Linked DNA regions of Thermogemmata fonticola. The protein of the gene in region 2 binds, or shares a complex with, the protein of the main gene of each other region. Links are inferred from orthologs where the notes say so. Each region holds a gene or a part of one and is shown on either strand. Other genes may lie near its edges.

The links. Proteins that work in one complex are often made in the same cells at the same time.
Region 1: the proteins of carB (region 2) and carA are in contact, whole or in part, in a solved structure (PDB 1KEE), measured with the Escherichia coli proteins. The link is inferred for Thermogemmata fonticola from one-to-one orthologs.

What each region holds. Positions count from the first base shown.
Region 1 is NZ_JACEFB010000008.1:86,703-92,003, forward strand. The notes cover bases 1,445-4,229. They hold carA (glutamine-hydrolyzing carbamoyl-phosphate synthase small subunit), read left to right. Parts: upstream 1,445-2,176; coding sequence 2,177-3,283; downstream 3,284-4,229. Other genes in these bases: H0921_RS11665 (Gfo/Idh/MocA family protein), read right to left, coding at 1,445-1,813; H0921_RS11675 (hypothetical protein), read right to left, coding at 4,222-4,229. In the rest of the region: H0921_RS11655 (hypothetical protein), read right to left, coding at 1-280; H0921_RS11660 (hypothetical protein), read right to left, coding at 299-1,099; more of H0921_RS11665, read right to left, coding at 1,103-1,444; more of H0921_RS11675, read right to left, coding at 4,230-4,440; H0921_RS11680 (DUF1559 family PulG-like putative transporter), read left to right, coding at 4,616-5,301. UniProt on the Escherichia coli protein: Small subunit of the glutamine-dependent carbamoyl phosphate synthetase (CPSase).
Region 2 is NZ_JACEFB010000012.1:14,425-20,289, reverse strand. The notes cover bases 366-4,206. They hold carB (carbamoyl-phosphate synthase large subunit), read right to left. Parts: upstream 3,875-4,206; coding sequence 566-3,874; downstream 366-565. In the rest of the region: H0921_RS13805 (lysophospholipid acyltransferase family protein), read left to right, coding at 1-279; H0921_RS13795 (Lpg1974 family pore-forming outer membrane protein), read right to left, coding at 4,219-5,451; H0921_RS13790 (serine hydrolase), read left to right, coding at 5,811-5,865. UniProt on the Escherichia coli protein: Large subunit of the glutamine-dependent carbamoyl phosphate synthetase (CPSase).

The DNA.
Region 1 (5,301 bases), on a different replicon or contig from region 2:
AGCGGGGCACCTCCTCTTGCAGCCAGCGCAGGCATTCCCAGACCTGGCGCCGCGGCAGACCCCGCGTCAGCGCTCGCACCAGGGGACGGACATAGCGCCGGCGGTCCGGAACCAGCCGGAGCAACCGGGCGGCTGCCTGCCGGCGGACATTCCAGGCGATCCGTTCATCAGCCAGCAGGCGGACTGCGACATCCAGCGAGCGGGACCGGGCCGCAGCGGGCCACGCTGCCCATTGCACCAGCAGTTCCATCAACTCCCTGTGTGGATTCGAGGCTGCCATTGGCGAGCCACCTGCGAATCACCCGGAGGGTGGAGCGGCCAGACGTTGATAATCCGGCGGTTGCAGAGTGCAGCCCTGGTCGCCGCCCTGCCAGCCGAGAATGTGGGAAGGTTGGCCCCGTTGGAGGCTGCGCTGCCGCCAGCGGGCCAGCCACTGCACATCGACGGGCACGGCTTGCATCTGCGAAACGTCCCAGCCCAGAGCCGTACCTTGCTGAAGACTTTGTTCCGCCAGAGCCACCAGCACCGCGGCTGCCGCCCCCAGGTCCGGCGAGCACCAGGTATTCTGCCGACGCGCCCGCACGCAGCTCAAAAAGTGCCGCCACAAGGCTTCCGTTTCGTTCGGCGGCGGCGTGATGCTGAGCTGCTCCTGGGGGGTCAGGGGCGATTCCAGCCGGGCGGGATAGCGGGTGCCCCGGCAAGGATCGTCCCGGAAGATGTGCAGCGCGCCGCGGAGGAACTTCAGGGTCCCCAAGCGGCAGCGGACCACCTCTTCCAGCGGGTAGTTGCTCAAGGTAGTGGCGGTAGCCAAGAGCTGGCACCCTTCCTCAAAGTCTGCTACAAGAGTGGCGACATCCGGCACGGTCCGGCCGTCGTATTCCAGGTAGATCCCACCAGACGCCTGCACGCGTGCGGGAAAGCGCACGCCCATCGCCGCCAGCATCCGCGCCACCGGGGCATAAAGCAACTCGCTGAGCGGACCGCCGCTCAATTCATGCCGGCAGCGCCACTGGGCAAATGTGGCCCGATCGAACGGCAACTGGCGGGGGGATGGTCCGAGCGGCTGACCGGCCACCTCAAAACGATGCCCCAGAAACATGTTTCAGTCGATGGTGCGGGTATTCATCGACTCCACGAGACGGTAGAACCGCCATTGCCCGCGGATGTCGTTGCGGAAAGCCCCGGTCTGGCCTTGCACCACGTGGCCCAACTGCCCGCTCCGGAGATAGTCCCAGGCTTGTCCCCAGATGGGATCGGCCAGGTTCTGCACGCCGACCACGACCACACGCTGAGATTGCCGCCAGGCCGTCCACACCGCCGCTGCCTCCGCAGCAGTGCGCGTCATGGGGCGCTCCACGAACACATCCTTGCCCGCGGCCAAGGCGTCCAAGGTCATGCGGGCATGCCAGTGATCCGGCGTGGCGATGCACACCACATCCACTTCCCGCAATTCCAGCACGCGCCGGTAATCCTTGGTGACGTGCCGACGGTCGGCCGGGTCCAAACCGCACTTACGAGCCGCCGGATACAAACCCTGGGCATACCGCCGCTGGCTCAACTTCCCCCCGAACGTGGTGGTATATTCTTCCTCATGCCCATCCCACACATCGCAGACGGCCACGGCGGACACCGCTTCCCCGGACGCACCCAAACGCTGGATCACATCCATATGCGCCTGAGCACGCCCGCCGCAGCCCACAAACGCCACCCCCAACCGCTCGTTGGCCCCTAGCGTCCGATTGTAACCGGCTGCCGACAGCGATAAGACCGCCGCCGATCCCAAAAATGCCCGCCGATCTACTGCGCCATTCATGTCACCTGGCCCCCTCACGCATCTCCCAGTTCCGTTTCTCCTGGCACTTCCCCCAATCCCATCTCTCAGCCGCGCCGGCCAAACGCTCGGCCTTCCCCCGCAATCCCCTTGCCCTTCCGCGCCGCACCGGCCACCTCCACTTCCCTCCGGATTCCGAATCTTTCATCCTGCACCTCTCCTCCATCTTACGATTTTTGGAACCTTTGCAACATCGCCTGGACCGATTCGCTCCCCGCCAGAGTTTTTTTCCCTACCATAGAGCGTGGGAAATATCCGACGGCGAACGGAAGCGGTAGCGAACGGAACCGTGCAGGAGCGGATCGCGTAACAGTTCGAGGCCCTGATTCACGAGTTGATCGATCCATGCAGGCGAAACTGGCGCTAGAAGATGGGACCATCTACACCGGCGAAGCCTTCGGCGCTCCCGGCGAAGCCGGTGGCGAAGTCGTCTTCAACACCTCGATGATGGGATACCAGGAGATTCTGACCGATCCCTCTTACGCAGGTCAGATCGTCACCATGACGTATCCCCACATCGGCAATTACGGGGTCAATGCGGAGGACCGGGAGTCGGCCCGCGTGCAGGTGGCCGGTTTCGTCGTGCGGGACCTGACAGCCACTCCGAGCAATTACCGCAGCCAGAGCGATCTGGATACCTACCTCAAGACAGCGGGGGTGGTGGGAATCGCCGGCATCGACACCCGCGCCTTGGTCCGGCGGCTGCGGCTGCGGGGAGCCATGAACGGCGTGATTTCGTGCCAAGACCTCGATGACCAATCCCTGGTGGCCAAAGCCCGCGCCTTACCCCCGATGGCAGGCCAGGACCTGGTCCGAGCCGTGACACCGCGGGAACCCTACACCTGGCAGGAACGCCCCGGTTTGCTCGCCCGCCACATTCTGCCCCCTCGGCCTCCAGAAAAACATGTCGTCGCTATCGACTACGGCATGAAGTGGAACATCCTCCGCTTGCTCACCCAAGTCGGCTGCCGGGTGACAGTTGTTCCCGCCACCTTTTCCGCCGAAGAGATCCTCCGCCTCCATCCCGACGGTATCTTCCTGTCCAACGGTCCCGGCGATCCCGCCGCCGTCACTTACGCCATCGACACCATCCGCCAGCTCGTGGGCAAGCGCCCGATGTTCGGCATCTGCCTGGGGCATCAACTCCTCTGCCTGGCGCTGGGAGCCAAAACCTTCAAGCTCAAGTTCGGCCACCGCGGAGCGAACCACCCCGTCCGCAACGAACGCACCGGCCATGTCGAGATCACGACGCAAAATCATGGCTTCGCCGTCGATCCCCGTACCCTGCCCAGCGATGTCGACATCACCCACGTCAATCTGAACGACCGCACCCTCGAAGGCATCCGCCACAAGCGCCTGCCGCTGTTGAGTGTGCAATATCACCCCGAAGCCTCCGCGGGACCCCACGACTCCAGCTACCTGTTCGAGGAGTTCCGCCGCCTCATGGGATAACCTCGGTTTCCTTGACTCCCAAAAACCTACTTCGACCTCAGTTTGACCCCTCGATCTGGCATCCAATTACTCCTCAATCCGAAATTCTCGAAGGATGCATCACGCCCATTCTCGAGCTTAGCACCCAGCCGAGGCCAAGTGGCCGAGACTGACATCGTCCCCTACAATCCCACGGAGTAAAATGGGCGCTTTTGAGGATGAGCGAGTTCGGTAATGCGAATTGGCTCCTGGCACATTCCTCATCTTTGCCTACGCCATGTCATCGTGACGCTGACCTTAGTCAGCCACCTGATGGCTACCTTCGGGTTTCCCCTGCCGGCTTCAGGCTTGAGAAAGCCGACCGACGGCGTCCCCTATCCCTGCCAATCGCGCCCTTGCGGCTGCCTCAGTTCCGAGCAATGCTGGAGCGGCGACTGCTGTTGCTTCACTCTCGAAGAAAAGCTGGCTTGGGCGGAAGCGAACGGTATCGAGCCGCCGGAACATGTCTACCAGTTGGTCAAGGCCCCCAAATCACCCGCAGCTACGCTCACGGCCAAACCTTGTTGCTCCGAGATCGAATCTGCTTCGGCCCCATCTCAGAAAGCACTGAGGGAATGCTGCGAAGTCAGCGAAGCGGCGATGTCGTGCTGTGGCGAGAAATGGACCCCTCATGATGAGACACGAGCAGGCAATTCCCAATCGGCCTCTGACTGTCCCCACTGCCGGAGTCAAACTCCAACGAAATGCTGCGAACAGAAGGAAGCCCAAGGGGTTGGCAACACGCCTCGCATGCGCTGGGTCTTGGGAATCTTTGCTCAGAAGTGTAGCGGTAAACTCCTGGGGGGCCTTTTTCAGCTCGACCCCGCCCTCGTATCTCATCTGACGGCAATTGCACCGCCAGAAGTCAAACCCGACGGCTCTATCGTTCCGCATTCGGATCAAACCATCTCTCTGACCTCTCAGCCGCCCACTCCTCCGCCGCGATTCTGGCTTCCTTTGTCATTGCCGCGGATCGTCTTGTAGGTCCAGATTTGATCCCTCGTGTCCACCTCACGGGGCGGTGGTAGTAGGGGGAGAGCAAGACCGGGACTCGACGGTATTCCTTTGTGTCGATTCCGTCCGGTCTGACTCTGCTCAGCCACCTTGGCCACCAGGGCGTGCCGCGGATATTCCCGCATTCTCCCATGAGTTGAATTGCTACTCTCAGCGGGTTGAGCCGAGGAAATGTTCTTGGCTTCCCAAAGCTGTAGTGGCACAAAGTTGATCATAGTTTAGCTAGAAATGTTTTGTATAATTATTGAATGTTTATGATAGTATATCACTATGTTGATCTATTTATATGGAGATAGACCTATGAAAACGACCAAAGGTTTTACTCTTATTGAATTGCTGGTAGTGATTGCCGTCATTGCTATCTTGATTGGACTGTTGCTCCCCGCTGTGCAGAAAGTCCGCGAGGCAGCAGCTCGTCTGAAGTGTCAGAACAACCTCAAGCAACTCGGTCTAGCGCTTCATAACTATGAGAGTGCGCACCAGGTGTTGCCTGCCTTCAACAGTTTGGAAGGGAGTAATGCAGGGAACTTCTCGATTCAGGCCCGTCTGCTTCCGTATGTAGAGCAGGAGAATCTGCGAAACATGCTTTCCTTCGATGTTTCTTTGACGATCGGCTGCTGTCCCGGAGACTTGCGTCCGCAGTTTATCGAACCGGCGCAGACTGTATTGCCGCTGTTCCGCTGCCCCAGTGACGGCAGTCCGGACACCTTTACCGTCCGCTCAGGAACGCGGGGTGGGGCGACGGGAAGAGACTTCACATATGCCGGGACCAACTACCACGTGAATATCGGGACGGCCTTGGGCACCCTTTACGACTCTCGCTTACCGACGGATGGCATCGCCTGGGTCAACTCCCGCGTCCGCCTCACGGACCTCCGGGATGGGACGAGCAACACCGCCGCTTTTGGCGAGTCCCTTCTGGGGGTTCAGGCCCAGCAGGCTCCCGCCCCCACCAATGACAATGAACGGAAGCGGACGATGTTCAA
Region 2 (5,865 bases):
CCTCTCAAGCCGGGGGTTTCGCTTTTGATCCGTCGCGTCCGTTGCCCGATTGTGCCGGTGGGTATTGCCGGAGCGTTTGCTGCCTGGAACCGCTTCCGCCGCTGGCCCCGCTTGGCTCCCCTCTTTGCACCACCGACCGATGCCACCCTTGCCGTCTCCGTCGGTCCGCCCCTCGACCCCTGCCGCTACCTCGACATGCCCCGCGCCGAAATGCTCGAAGAACTCCGCCAGGCCATCATCCAGCAGGTCGCCCTCGCCGAACGCCTCCGCAGGAAGTGAACCTCCGCTGGACTGTCCCCCTTGGACTGATCTTGTGTACTAATGTAAACATGAACCATAAAACGGAAAAAGTCAAATCGCGTCGGCAATTTTTTAGCCAACTCCCAACCCACCAACGCCGCAAGGCTCTGGCACACCTGGAGTTACAACTAGTCCGGAGGGCAAAAAAATTGTCCATTTTTTCGGCCACGGGTCAGGCGGTAGCGCGGGGAGGAAAAAAGGGACCCATCACGGGGCAACCGACTAGGGCGGGTGTGATGGCTTCCGTGGAATGCGAAGGGGAGGATCAACGGCGTGAGGTGGGGAAGCGATCCTGCAAGGCGGTGACGGTCAGCTCGGAATGCTGGAGCGCCCGGCAAGCATCGGCGGCGGCCTGGGCGGCGGCCAGCGTGGTGATGCAGGTGACTCCAAGGGTGACCGCGGTGGCGCGGATTTTGCCTTCATCGGTCGCCCGGCCATGTCCGCTGGGGGTGTTGATGATCAGGGCGACCTGGCCGTTTTTCATCAGGTCGAGCAAGTTGGGCCGCCCTTCGGCGATTTTGGGGATTTCCTCAACCGTGATGCCGTGCGCCGCCAAGTGGCGGGCCGTGCCGCGCGTGGCGATGAGTTTGTAGCCCATCTCGGCGAACTGCTGGGCGATGGGAACAACCTCAGCTTTGTGGCGATCCGCGACGGAGATAAAGATGGTGCCCGATTTGGGCAAGGGGGAGTTAGCGGCGAGTTGGGACTTGGCAAAGGCCAGAGGGAACTGGTCGTCGATGCCCATGACTTCGCCGGTGGACTTCATTTCCGGTCCGAGGATGATATCGACACCGGGGAACTTGTTGAAGGGGAAGACACTTTCTTTGATGGAGTAGTGGGAGGGAACGATTTCCTTGTGGAGACCGAGTTCATCGAGGGTTTTGCCGACCATGACGAGGGCGGCCAGCCGGGCAAGGGGAAGGCCGATGGCCTTGGAGACAAAGGGGACGGTGCGGCTGGCACGGGGGTTGGCTTCCAGCACGTAGACCTGGGGCGGACCGCCAGGACTTGATCCATTGCGCAGTCCGGCGACGGCGAATTGGATATTCATCAGGCCGCGGACTTGGAGGGCTTGGGCCAGCAAGCGGGTTTGGCGTTCGATTTCGGCGACAATCTCCGGGGGCAAGCTGTGAGGCGGAAGAACACAGGCAGAGTCGCCGGAATGGATGCCCGCCTCCTCAATGTGCTGCATGACACCGGCAATGTAGGTCCGCTGGCCATCGGCAAGGCAATCCACATCGACTTCCACGGCATTGAGGAGGAACTGATCGATGAGCACCGGCCGTTCCGGAGTCAGGTCCGGTTCGATGCGGGTCATGTACTGGAGTAGCTCGTGTTCATCGTAGACGATGCGCATGTCGCGTCCGCCGAGGACGAAGCTGGGGCGCACCAGAACAGGGAAACCGATTTTCCGGGCGACGCGCAGGGCCTGGGCGGCATCGATGGCGGTCCCATTGGCCGGTTGCTGCAATCCGAGATCGTGGATAAGGCGGGCGAAGCGTTCACGGTTTTCGGCGATGTCAATGCTATCGACACTGGTGCCGATGATGGGCAGGCCGTGGAGTTCCAGCGTTTTGGCCAGGTTGAGTGGGGTTTGTCCGCCGAACTGCACGATGACGCCTTGAGGCCGCGTCCGCTCATAAATGTTGAGCACATCTTCGACCGTGAGAGGCTCGAAGAACAGCAGATCGGAGGTGTCGTAATCGGTGCTAACGGTTTCGGGGTTGGAATTGACCATGATGACTTCATAGCCAGCTTCGCGCAGGGCGAAGGCGGCCTGGACGCAGCAGTAGTCGAACTCGATCCCTTGGCCGATGCGATTGGGTCCGCCGCCAAGGATCATGATGCGCGGCTTGCCTGTAGGAGGCCGGACTTCATCCTCGCAGTGCTTCGACTGGTCCGCTTGGCGCACAGGCAACTCGTAAGTGGAGTAGTAGTAGGGGGTGTAGGCCTCAAATTCGGCGGCGCAGGTGTCCACGGACTTGAAGACCGGGAGAATGCCGTGACGTTGCCGCAAGGCGCGCACGTCGTTTTCCGAGCAATCCCAGAGGTGGGCCAGTTGGCGGTCCACGAAGCCGTGTTGCTTGGCTTCCCAAAGCAACTCCGGAGTGACCTCCTCCAGGGAGGAACATTGCCGCAAGCGCCGTTCTACCTCGACCAGTTGTTGAATCTGCCGAAGGAACCAGGGATCGATGTGGGTGAGCTGGTGGATGTCATCGACAGATAGGCCATCGAGCAAGGCATAGCGGATGTACCAGATGCGTTCGGCGTTGGGGCGGGCCAGTTTGCGGATGATTTCTTCGCGGTCAGGTTGGGAATCAGTGCCCCAGCGGTCTTTGCGATCGCAGCCGAGGCCGAAGCGCCCGACTTCCAAGCCGCGCAGGGCCTTCTGCAAGGATTCGGGAAAGGATCGGCCAATGGCCATGGTTTCCCCGACCGACTTCATTTGGGTGGTGAGGGTCGGATCAGCTTCGGGGAACTTTTCAAAGGCGAAGCGCGGCACTTTGGTGACGACGTAGTCGATGGTCGGCTCGAAGGAGGCGGGGGTTTCGCGGGTAATGTCGTTGCGAAGTTCGTCGAGGGTGTAGCCGATGGCCAGTTTGGCGGCGATTTTGGCGATGGGGAAGCCGGTGGCTTTGGAGGCCAAAGCACTGGAGCGGCTGACCCGCGGATTCATTTCGATGGCCACCATGCGCCCGTCTTTGGGATTGACGGCAAACTGGATGTTGGAGCCGCCGGTTTCCACGCCGATTTCCCGGATGATGGCGATGGCGGCGTCCCGCATGCGCTGGTACTCTTTGTCCGTGAGGGTTTGAGCCGGGGCGACGGTGATGCTGTCGCCGGTGTGCACTCCCATCGGGTCGAGATTTTCGATGGAGCAGATGATGACGACGTTGTCCGCCCGATCCCGCATCACTTCCAGTTCGAATTCCTTCCAGCCGATGACGGACTCCTCAACCAGGACCTCGCCGACGGGGGACAGTTGCAAGCCGCGGTTGATTAACTCGACGAACTCCTCGCGGTTGTAGGCGATTCCGCCGCCGGTGCCGCCGAGGGTGAAGCTGGGGCGCAAGACACAAGGCAAGCCAATGGTATCCAGGATGTCGATCGCCTCCGCGAGGGACCGGACCACGCCGCTGCGGGGCACTTCCAGGCCCAATTTCAGCATGGCATCCTTGAACTTCTGGCGGTCCTCGGCTTTGTCGATCACTTCGGCTTTGGCCCCGATCATCTCCACGCCATAGCGTTCCAGGACGCCGTGGCGCACCAGGTCCATCGCGGTATTCAGGGCCGTCTGGCCGCCCAAGGTGGGGAGCAGAGCGTCAGGCCGTTCCGCGGCGATGATCTTTTCGACGATCGGCCACTTGATCGGTTCGATATAAGTACGGTCGGCGGTTTCCGGGTCCGTCATGATGGTCGCCGGATTGGAATTGACCAGCACGACGGTGTAGCCTTCCTCTCGCAGAGCTTTGCAGGCTTGCGTTCCAGAATAATCGAACTCGCAGGCCTGACCGATGACAATGGGTCCTGAACCAATGACCAGGATTTTGCGGAGATCGGTACGCTTCGGCATCGTTGGTAAGTATCGTCACAACCCGGCCAGGTCCGCTCCACGGCGTGCGGAGACCACCCAGCACAAACCCCGCTTAGCTTATGAATTCCCCTGACCATCACCAAGGGGGCAACTGGCCAACGGCCCGCTGCGCTCGTGCCGGGTAGGGTCCGATTGCTCTGGAACGGTCGCTTTCACCTCCTGCTTCGTCCTGCAATGGACCGAGAATTCCGAGATGTTTCCAGACAGGAAAAAGGGATTTCGCCTTGACAGAGGATTGCCGTGACAAAGGGAGAACTCCCGGCACGTGGGGTCGCACCGGGAGGTTCGAGGCGATGCGGAACTGAGGCCCACGTGAGATCAGATCAGAAGAAGAAGCCGATGCCAGCATTGAAGCCGTGGATCAGGCGGAACTCCTTGACCTTGTAGCTGGGATCGATGTTGCCGTAGTTGAAACCGACGGGTTCGTTCATGTGCAAGGTATTGAAGAACATCAGGGCCTGATAGCCGACACGGATCTGGACGCCTTCCACCGGATACCACCAGAAGTTGACGGCAGCATTGACGTTGGGGACGATGCGGAACTCCTCGCGTCCAAATTTGGATTGGGTGGCGATGTCGGCGGGGACGTTCTCGCCAAGCTGGTACTTGGCCCGCATCTTGGCCACCTCGAAGAGCATGGCCCCCGTCAGATCGGTGCTCAAGGAGAACTGGTTGAGGATGAAGATTTCATGGCCGACGCCGATGAACGGACCGTACATCCGTTGGGAGAGAGTATTGGTATAGCGGGCGGTATCCTGGGGCCGGACGTTGCCGTTGATGTCATAGCTGAAGGTCCACCATTGGAAGCGCTCGAAGATCCAAGCGAAGCGGCCGCCCGCGGTGCCGTAGAGTCGGCTATAATCCGTCTCCAGCATCGGGATGCGGTAGCCCGCGTTCATTTCCTGATAGCGCTGGACAATGCGAATGTCCATTGTCGAGGCGGCGTTCCAGATACCGTAGATTTGGTAGTCCCCGAATCCCTGGACCTTCTGGGCCGGGCCGGCGAAGTTCGGCGGGAAGTTGAAGACCGGAGCGGAGAGGAAGGTATCCGCTAGTCCGGGCGGCCCACGGAAAAGCGGCGGAACCAGGGTTGCTCCTAACGAGGCATGGGCTTCGACCAATTGCATGTAGTTGAAGAACAGGCGCATGCCGTTGTCGAAGCGATAGCCGATTTCGACGTTGAAACCGGGTTGATAGGTCTGGCGGCTGAAGTCCCGGGTGTTGAGGGCTTCCGTGCCGCTGCCGACGAAGGTGCCGGGGATGCCGGTCAGGACGCCAGCCGAGTCGAAGAACCCACGGACGGCGATGGTTTGCGAGCCGAAATCGCGGGTTTGGGTCAACATGACGAACTCGGCGGCGGTGTAGAAGCCGGAATCGCCAGCTCGTCCTGTGGGCAAGCGATAGATGGGGTCGGTGTTGAGCGGCACTTGGAATCCGCCGTCGGAGCCATCCGTCAGGGCCGGTGTGCCGACCACATGCTGGGCCAGACTTTGGGCGGGTGCAGCCAGCACCGTCACAGCCGCCACCAGTACTCCCCCGAAGTCGCGATACCTCATATCCCGCATCCCCCTTCACTGCATGGACTATCAGCCGGCGGCGAGTTCCCCAAACCCGGCCGCGGCCCCGACACCTTACCTCAGGGTGTCTTCCCCCAACACCCACACCGCAGGCGCGATGGGGTGGAAAGTCGCGGGGACAATACCGATCCTCCCGCTGCGGTCAAGAGACTTTTGCCCCAAAAATGGCTTTTTTTTCAAGATTTTTGCGAATGAACTGGAAACTGACCAAACTGCGATTGCCGCAACAGTTAGGATAACTAGGAGGCCGCCCCCTTCTAGGAAAACCCCGGAAACTCCGCGGGGCCACCCCAAGCGACAGTGGCGGCTTTCGTCCCATCTCGCGATGAGGTGTGCTGATGCTGTCCTCCCTTGGACTGCTGCTGCCAGCCGCAGTGGTGCTGGCTCCGCTCC